4 regions of the Achromobacter sp. 1011791174 genome follow, and region 3 is predicted to be linked to each of the others. Evidence: predicted binding sites of a transcription regulator. Region 3 holds the regulator's gene; each other region holds the start of a gene.

Region 1 (2,159 bases), on a different contig from region 3:
CCTGCTGCCGGCCACCAGCCTGTTCAACAGCGGCAAGCCGGGCGGCCTGGGCGTGGGCCTGGCGCTGTCGCACGCCACGGTCGAACAGCTGGGCGGCGAAATGACCATGACGGCCGCCGAAGACGGGGGCACCCGCATCCGTTTCTATCTGCCTCTCGGCACATCCGGGACCTGACTATGAATCCTACCGACCTTGGCCTGCTGATCGACGACGACGAGCTGTATGTGCGCACCTTGCAACGCAGCCTGTCGCGCCGGGGCCTGGAAACCCGCACCGCCACCGGCATCGCCGAGGCGCTGCGCGTGGCCGAGGAGATCCGGCCGGCCTTCGCCCTGGTGGACCTGCGCCTGGGCGAGGACTCCGGCCTGACCCTGATCCGTCCCCTTCGCGCGCTGCGCGCCGACATGCGGATCCTGCTGGTCACCGGCTACGCCAGCGTGGCCACGGCGGTCGAGGCGATCAAGCGCGGCGCCGACGACTACCTGCCCAAGCCGGCCACCGCCCCCATGATCCTGCGCACCCTGGGCCTGGTGAAGCCGGAAAGCGTCGAGATCGAGGCCACCATGACCCCGCTGCACCGGCTGGAGTGGGAACATATCCACCAGGCGCTGCACGAGACCGGGGGCAACGTCTCGGCCGCCGCCCGCCTGCTGGGCATGCACCGGCGCTCCCTGCAGCGCAAGCTGGCCAAGAAACCGGGGCCGGAACGCGAAGTGTTGCTGGATTGATTTGTGCAGGTGCGACATATCGTCGCACCTGCCCACCGCCGCGACAGCCGCACCGCTCCCTGGGAAAACCCTGAATCCCGCAATATGGGGCTGGCGCCACGCAGGGCAATGCGACCATTCGTCGCAGGCTTGACTCAGATCAAGTCGATAGGATGGAGGTTGCTGCCTCGCAGCATACCGTCTGCTGCGTTGCAGCATTTTCCACCTTCCATCCAAGGCTGTACGTGAAACACCCCCTCCTTGCGACCCTTACGCGCATTCTCGGCGTCGGCGCGGTCATGCTGCTTGGCGGCTGCAACATGGAAATCCTCTCCCCCAAGGGAGACATTGGCGCCCAGGAAAAGACGCTCCTGCTCACGGCCACCGGGCTCATGCTCCTCGTCGTGATTCCCGTCCTTTTCATGATCGTGGGCTTTGCCTGGAAATACCGCGCTTCCAACACCAAAGCCGTTTACCAGCCCAAGTGGGCCCACTCCACCGCCATCGAGGTCGTGGTCTGGACCGTTCCCCTGATCATCATCACCATCCTGGCCGTGCTCACTTGGCGCTCGACCCATGCGCTGGATCCGTACAAGCCCCTGGTGTCGGAACACAAGCCGGTCACCATCGAGGTGGTGTCGCTGGACTGGAAGTGGCTCTTCATCTACCCCGAATACGACATCGCCACCGTCAACGAGATCGCCTTCCCCGTGGACGTGCCGGTGAACTTCCGCATCACCTCGGCCTCGGTGATGAACTCGTTCTTCATTCCCCAGCTCGGCAGCCAGATCTATTCGATGGCGGGCATGGAAACCAAGCTGCACCTGAACGCGCGCGAACCCGGCACCTACGCCGGCATTTCCGCCAACTACAGCGGCGGCGGCTTCTCCGGCATGCGCTTCAAGGCCATCGCCACCTCGCAGGAAGGCTTCGACGAATGGGTCAAGCAAGCCAAGGCCGCGCCCCAGGCGCTGACGCCCGAGGTCTACCAGGAGCTGACCAAGCGCAGCGAGCACAACCCGGTCGTGAAATACGCCTCGGTGCCGCCCGCCATGTTCGATTTCATCCTGGGCAAGACCATGTCCAAGATGGCAGGCGTGGAAGACGCCACGTGCACCCCCACGTCGAATAATCTGATCGCAGGAATCAACTGACAATGTTCGGGAAACTCACCCTAGAGGCCATTCCGTACCATGAACCCATCGTCATGGTTACGCTGGCCGCCGTGTGCCTGGGGGGCCTCGCGCTCTTCGGCGCCATCACCTACTTCGGCAAGTGGAAGTACCTGTGGACGGAATGGCTGACCTCCGTCGACCACAAGCGCATCGGCGTGATGTACATCATCGTCGCCCTGATCATGCTGCTGCGCGGCTTCGCCGACGCCATCATGATGCGCACCCAGCTGGCGGTGGCCTCGGCCGATTCCGCCGGCTTCCTGCCTCCGCACCACT
Region 2 (2,159 bases), on a different contig from region 3:
CCGGACCCCACGGCGGCTTCCATCTGGGACCGCCCGACATGCGTCCGTTGGTGCTGGCGACCGCCGGCATCGGCATCACGCCGGCCGTGGCCATGCTGCGGGCGCTGGCGGCGAGGGAGGATCGGGGCCGGCCGGTGCGGGTCCTGCACGTGGCGCGCGACGCGCAATCGCTGGCGCTGTGGAACGAGGTTCGAGAGCTGGTCGACGCGCTGCCCGACGCGCGCGCGAGACTGTTTCTGAGTCGTGGGGATGGCGCTCGGCCCGCGCTGCGGGCCGAGGCAGGCAGGCCGGGCGCCGACGCATTCGCGGGCCTGTCCGCCGATGCGCAGGTCTATGTCTGCGGGCCGATCGGCTTCATGGCCGATGTGCGCCGCTGGGCGCTGGACGCGGGCGTATCGCCGGACGCCGTCCATGGCGAGGTGTTCGCCTCGCCTTCGGCGACGCAGCAGGCGCGCCGGCCCGCGCCGGTGGAAGGCCCCTTGTCGGTCTGTTTCGACGGCATGGACGTGCGGGCCACGTGGCGCAGGCAGGATGGCACGTTGCTGGAGCTGGCCGAGGCGCAGGGCCTGAACCCGTCGGCGAACTGCCGCGCCGGCGTGTGCGGCGCCTGCCGCCAGACCCTGCGCGCCGGGCAGGTGGCCCATCTGCTGGACCCGCCGTTTCCGCTGGGCCCGCGCGAGGTGCTGACCTGTTGCGCGGTGCCGGTCTCGGATGTGGCGATCGGCCCCTAGGACGGCTTGCGATACACCAGCACCGGCGTGGTCGAGTGCGTCAGCACCTTCTGGGTCTGGCTGCCCAGTACCACGGCGGCCATGCCACGGCGGCCGTGCGAGGCCATGGCGATCAGGTCGCAGCCGCGCTTGGCGGCGGCGTCGATGATGGCCTGATACGGGTCTTCGTGCGAAACCCGCAAGGTCTCGCAGGACAGGCCCAGCTCGCGCGCCTGGGCGGCGGCATCGTTCAGCAGCCGTTCGGCCTGGGCGCGGATCTGGTCCTGGTAGTCGTTCAGGCTGGCGGCCAGCTGGGCCGAGCCCATCGAGAACACATGGAACGGTTCTTCCACCGTCAGGATCGTGACGGCGGCGCCGAAGGTCTTGGCCAGTTGCAGGCTGCGGACCAGCGCCTCATTGGACAGGGCGGACCCGTCGGTGGGGATCAGGATGTGTTTGTACATATGGCGTCTCCCGGCATGCGTGTGGTTGTTGCGGGCGCGCGGCGCTGGCCGCCCGCGCGGGGCGCCTGACGCGGCATCCGGCGGACGCCGGCTGCATGTAACACTGTATCGGCTTGCCGGCGCCGCGCCTTGCGCTGGATCAAGCGGACGAGGGGACGGCGCGTCAGCGCAACAGCGCGGTGACCAGGTCGGCGTCGCCTTGCGCGCCGGCCTGGAAATCCAGGGCGTCCAGCACATGGCGCAGGTGTTCGTCCATCAGGGCGCTGGCGGCGTCGGCGTCGCCCTTGCGCGCGGCCTGGATGAAGGCACGGTGCTCGCGCGAGGAACAGCCGGCGTCGTGCGTGCTCTGGTACAGCGCGGTGATGACGGCGCTGCGCGCCAGCAGCTCGCGCAGCATGTCGGTGAGCACCTGGTTGCCGACGATCTCGGCGAGCAGCAGGTGGAAGTCGCCCAGCAGGCGGTTGCGCGCCTGCGCGTCGCCACTCTCCAGCGCCTGGCGTTCCCGGGCCAGGTGGGCCTCGATGCGGCGGAAGTCGGCCGGGCGGGCGCGGGCCGTGAACTCGCGCGCCAGCGCGGTTTCCAGGATGCGGCGCACGGCATAGACCTCGCGCGCCTCGTCGGCGCTGGGCTTGCTGACGAAGGCGCCCTTGTCCGGCACGATATTGATCAGCTTGTCCTTGGACAGCATCAGCAGCGCGGCGCGGATCTTGGTGCGGCTGACCTGGTAGGCCCGGCCCAGCGCCTCCTCGCGCAGGCGGGTGCCTGGCGGCAGACGGTGCGCGACGATGGCGGCCGCGACATCCTTGGCGATGTCGTCGGCGCTGGGGTCTGGGGTGGCGTGCTGGGTCATGGGCGGCGGCCTGCGGGCCGGCGGGTGCGGGCGTGGGGCCGCCAGTCTATCAAACTCCGTTTTTCGGCTCTCATGTCCGCGTCCGCGCGACCGGCGCGCCCGGCTTCAACCGGCGCGACCGGGCCGGTGGCTGGC
Region 3 (2,159 bases):
GGGATTGGCGATCACGTAGCGCAGCGCCAGCCCGTCGCGGCGCAGCGGGCCGTCGACGTTGTTCAGCACGGCGTAGCGTTGCACCAGCTGCGCGCCGCCGGAATGGCCGGCCAGCACGATGCCGGCCAGCGCGGGCAGGCGCTGGCGGTCGTCCAGGCTGCGCAGCAGGTCATCCAGAACCTGGAACGAGCTGACCGGCGCCGGCCGGCCGGCGGCCTGCACGCTGTCCTCGCCTTCTTCCCAGCTGGCCTTGCGCCATGCCGCCATGCCGGCGAAACCGGAATCGATGGAACCGGAAAAACGCGGCGCCAGCACCAGTGTGTCGCGCGCGCGCTCCGGATTGCGTTCCAGCAGGTCGGTCACGTATTCGTAATAGCGGTCGGCGTCGCGCTTGACGCCGTGGATCACCACCACCACCTGCTTGATGTCGGCCAGTTCGCCCTTGCCCAGCGGGCGGTTGGCGTAGACCGGGATCTTGTAGCGATGGCCCGGCTTGCCCAGCTCGACGGTCTGCCAGCGCGTCGGCTTGGCCGCTTTGGGCGCGGGGGCGGATTCGTCGTAGTCGTAGGGGTCGGGCAGTGGCGTCTGCGCGGCGGCCGTCAGCGGGGCCGCCCGCGCCGCCAGCATCAGGCTGGCGGCCGGCAGGAAGGCGCGCGCGCGGCGCATGGGCGGCTTCAGCAGCTTTCTTGGCCCAGCAGCTGCTTGAGCGCGGGCTGGTCGAGGATGCGGACTTCGCGCTGGTTGATGCGGATCAGCCCATCGCGCGCGAAGCGCGAGAACAGCCGGCTCACCGTTTCCAGCGTCAGGCCCAGGTAGTTGCCGATTTCCTCGCGGCTCATGCGCAGCACGAATTCGGTGGACGAATAGCCCAGCGAGGCGTAGCGCTGCGACAGGTTCAGCAGGAAAGCCGCCAGGCGCTGCTCGGAGCGCATCGAGCCCAGCGAGGCCAGCATCTGGTGCGAACGCGTGATCTCGCGGCTCATCAGACGGCGGAACTGCTGCTGCAGCGAGGGCAGGTGGGCGGCGACGCGGTCGACTTCATTTAGGCGAATGACGCAGACTTCGGAGTCTTCCAGGGCGACGGCGGCCGACACGTGCTTGCCCTCGAGCATGCCGTCCATGCCGACGATCTCGCCGGGCAGGTGGAAACCGGTGATCTGGATCTGGCCAGTCGCGTCTTCGAGCTGCGTCTTCAGGCTGCCGAAGCGCACGCCATAGACCGCGTCGAGGGGGTGATCCAGCGAGTACAGCGTCTTGCCCTTTTCAAGGCGCACGCGTTCCTTCACCAGTTCGTCCAGCTTTTCTACTTCGGCGGCTGCCATGCCCACGGGCACGCACACGTGTCCCAGCATACACGTGGAGCAATGGGCGGCATCTGGGGCTACGGGGACCCTTTTTTGCATATTGACCTCTATAGCGCCCGTCGAGCGGCGGGTAGCCGATGCGGGCATGAAGCGTGATGACAATTGGTATTGTAGTCCGTTGTTACTACGGGTGTCTTACGCGCTCGCGGCGTCCTTGGACAGGGACGCCGCGCGAGCGTTCCCCGCGTGGCGGTAAACGACCCAGTCCGTGACGTGATCGACGGCCGCGATGTCGCTGGCGGCGCCACGCCGCGCGGGATCTATCGGGTAGTACTGACAGGGCAGCTCCGCGCCGTCCGGGCCCGGCTGCGCGAGGCGCGCCAGCACGTCGCGGCGCAGGAAGCAGCCGGGCCGGCCGGGATGGTAGTCCTCGATCTCGTCCATCAATTGGATATGGGCCGGCTCGACCTGATAGATATCTCCTAGGACGCGACGCCCGTCAGCCACGGGAATCAGGCCGGGCCAGGCGCCGAAGTCGACCAGCCGGCCCGGCACGCTGGCCGCGCCGACCCGCCGTACCGCCGGCAGTCCACGGTCGGAGGCGGTCCGCTCCAGGTCGTTGATCTCGCCCGCGCGTAGCGTGCCGTAGACAAAAACGTATATGCTCATGATTCCTCAGGTTGCCGCACGTCGATAGAGTCCGCAAGGCCGGCAGGGTATTGAAATTCCCCGTCCCGGCCGCATATTCAGGTCATCGAGCCAGCCGGCGATGCATCGGTCAGGCTCCTCAACAAGCCAAACGACCACTATGCGATTCGACAAACTTACCACCAAGTTCCAACAGGCATTGGCGGA
Region 4 (2,159 bases), on a different contig from region 3:
GGCTTGCGCTTGAACACGCTGTCCACAATGCAGCGCAGGTCGCCGTACAGCCCGATCCTGGGCGCGGCGTCGCGCACTTCGTGTACCGGCCAGCGGGTCAGCTCCGCCAGGCGGTCGGCCACGGCGCGGCCGGTGCCGCTGCGGGAATAGAAAACGATGCCGATGCGGTTCATAGGGCCTCCGAGCGGGCGGGGTGGTCCTGGCCTTCCTGGGCCAGCAGCGCGCGCAGGATGTCGCGGCGGCTGACCACGCCCACCAGCCGGCCTTCGCGCGTGACCGGAACGCGCTTGATGGCATGCTTGAGCAGCAGGTCGGCGATGCGCGCCAGCGGCGCCGACTCGTCCACCGTGATGACGGGACTGCTCATCACGGACGCGGCGGCGCGTTCGCCCAGCTGCAGGCTGTGCAGGAACTCCAGGTTCAGCGCCTCTCCCTCGGCCAGCTGGGCCAGCCAATGGTCCAGCTTTTTCTGGTGCACGCTGTCCTGGCGTCGCACCAGATCGCCTTCGCTGACCAGCCCGATGAGCGTGCCGTCGTCGCCGATCACCATGACGGCGCTGATGTCCAGGTCCACCATGGCCCGCATGATCTGGGAGACGGGCGTCCGGGCGCTGACGCAATATGGTTGCTTGGTCATGAGTTCGCTCGCTAGCATGCTTGTTCTCCCGGGGGAAGGGGGCGTACGCTGTGTGCACGCGCCGGTTGTTTCCATGTTGATCCCGCCGGATCCGCGCATCTTGATCTAGGTCAAGCGCCGGTTCGCCCGGCCCGCCGCGCGCGGCCTGCGCATGCGAAGCTGGAAGCCGCTCAAAGGAGGATCCATGCCCATCTCTCCGACCCTGCGTTTCCTGGGCGCCGCCGGCACGGTGACCGGCTCGCGTCACCTGCTGGAAGCCGGCGGACGCCGCATCCTGCTCGATTGCGGCCTGTTCCAGGGCGTGAAGCCGCTGCGGCTGCGCAACTGGGCGCCGTTTCCCGTGCCGCCGGCGGATATCGACGCGGTGGTGTTGTCGCACGCGCACCTGGACCATTCCGGCTACCTGCCCAGGCTGGTGCGGGATGGATTTCGGGGACCGATCCTTTGCTCGCCCGCCACGCTGGACCTGTGCCGCCTGCTGTTGCTGGATAGCGCCCATCTGCAGGAAGCTGACGCCGACTACCTGAACCGGCACGGACTGTCCCGTCACCAGCCGGCGCTGCCGCTCTACACCGTCGCCGACGCGCAGCGCGCGATCGCGGCCTTGCGGCCGGTCGACTTCGACACGGCCACGGACCTGCCGGGCGGTTGCGGCTTCCAGCTGACCCCGGCCGGCCATATCCTGGGCGCCGCCATCGTCCAGATCCGCCATCCCGGCGGACGCCTGGTGTTTTCCGGCGACCTGGGCCGCTACGGCGATCCGTTGATGCCGCCGCCTGGCGGGGTGGCGCAAGCCGATCATCTGATCGTCGAGTCTACCTATGGCAACCGCAAGCACAGCGCGGAGCAGGCGGCCGACGCGTTGGAAGCCGTCATCACGCGCACGGTCAGGCGCGGCGGCACCGTGGTGATACCCGCGTTCGCGGTGGGGCGCGCGCAAGCGCTGCTCTACTACATCTGGCAACTCAAGCAGGCGGGGCGCATCGCCCGCGACCTGCCGGTGTTCCTGGACAGCCCGATGGCCAGCGGCGCCGTCGATGTCTATCTTCGGCACGCCGGCGACCAACGCCTGTCGGCGGCCGACGCGCGGGCGGCGTTCGGCGTGGCGACCTATGTGACCGAGGTGGAACAGTCCAAGGCGCTGGACAGCTCGCCCATGCCCAAGATCATCGTGTCGGCCAGCGGCATGGCCACCGGCGGGCGCGTGATCCATCATCTGAAGCACTACCTGCCCGATCCGCGCAGCACGGTGCTGTTCGCCGGTTTCCAGGCCGAGGGCACGCGCGGCGCGGCGATGCTGGACGGCGCCGCCACGGTCAAGATCCATGGCGGCTATGTGCCCGTGCGCGCCGAGATCGACAGCCTGCCGATGCTGTCGGCGCACGCGGATGCCGACGAGATCCTGCGCTGGCTGCGCGGGTTCGAGCGCGCGCCCCGGGAAACCTTCATCGTGCATGGCGAGCCCGGCGCCGCCGACGCGCTGCGCCTGCGCATCAAGGACGAGCTGGGCTGGCGCTGCCGG

Evidence for each region. Region 3 encodes FNR, which switches genes on or off when oxygen is low (the NO sensors DNR and NnrR bind a similar motif). Its sites were predicted from a motif close to TTGATNNNNATCAA; they were not measured.
Region 1: a site for FNR is predicted at 859-872, ahead of cyoA (ubiquinol oxidase subunit II). Genes of this name have one in related genera too.
Region 2: a site for FNR is predicted at 1,304-1,317, ahead of AC6LJ5_RS01790 (universal stress protein). Genes of this name have one in related genera too.
Region 4: a site for FNR is predicted at 738-751, ahead of AC6LJ5_RS27280 (MBL fold metallo-hydrolase RNA specificity domain-containing protein). Genes of this name have one in related genera too.

Annotation. Positions count from the first base shown of each region.
Region 1 covers NZ_JCBANH010000067.1:8,455-10,613, reverse strand. Annotated here, with positions in the region: gene AC6LJ5_RS20795 (ATP-binding protein) at 1-175, shown strand, start outside; gene AC6LJ5_RS20790 (response regulator transcription factor) at 178-729, shown strand; gene cyoA (ubiquinol oxidase subunit II) at 954-1,862, shown strand; gene cyoB (cytochrome o ubiquinol oxidase subunit I) at 1,865-2,159, shown strand, end outside.
Region 2 covers NZ_JCBANH010000003.1:21,369-23,527, forward strand. Annotated here, with positions in the region: gene AC6LJ5_RS01785 (MOSC domain-containing protein) at 1-731, shown strand, start outside; gene AC6LJ5_RS01790 (universal stress protein) at 728-1,174, opposite strand; gene AC6LJ5_RS01795 (GntR family transcriptional regulator) at 1,338-2,024, opposite strand; gene AC6LJ5_RS01800 (LLM class flavin-dependent oxidoreductase) at 2,130-2,159, opposite strand, start outside.
Region 3 covers NZ_JCBANH010000141.1:2,590-4,748, reverse strand. Annotated here, with positions in the region: gene AC6LJ5_RS28670 (hypothetical protein) at 1-666, opposite strand, end outside; gene fnr (fumarate/nitrate reduction transcriptional regulator Fnr) at 675-1,403, opposite strand; gene AC6LJ5_RS28660 (gamma-glutamylcyclotransferase family protein) at 1,500-1,973, opposite strand; gene clpB (ATP-dependent chaperone ClpB) at 2,113-2,159, shown strand, end outside.
Region 4 covers NZ_JCBANH010000121.1:1,779-3,937, reverse strand. Annotated here, with positions in the region: gene AC6LJ5_RS27290 (flavodoxin family protein) at 1-173, opposite strand, end outside; gene AC6LJ5_RS27285 (CBS domain-containing protein) at 170-637, opposite strand; gene AC6LJ5_RS27280 (MBL fold metallo-hydrolase RNA specificity domain-containing protein) at 822-2,159, shown strand, end outside.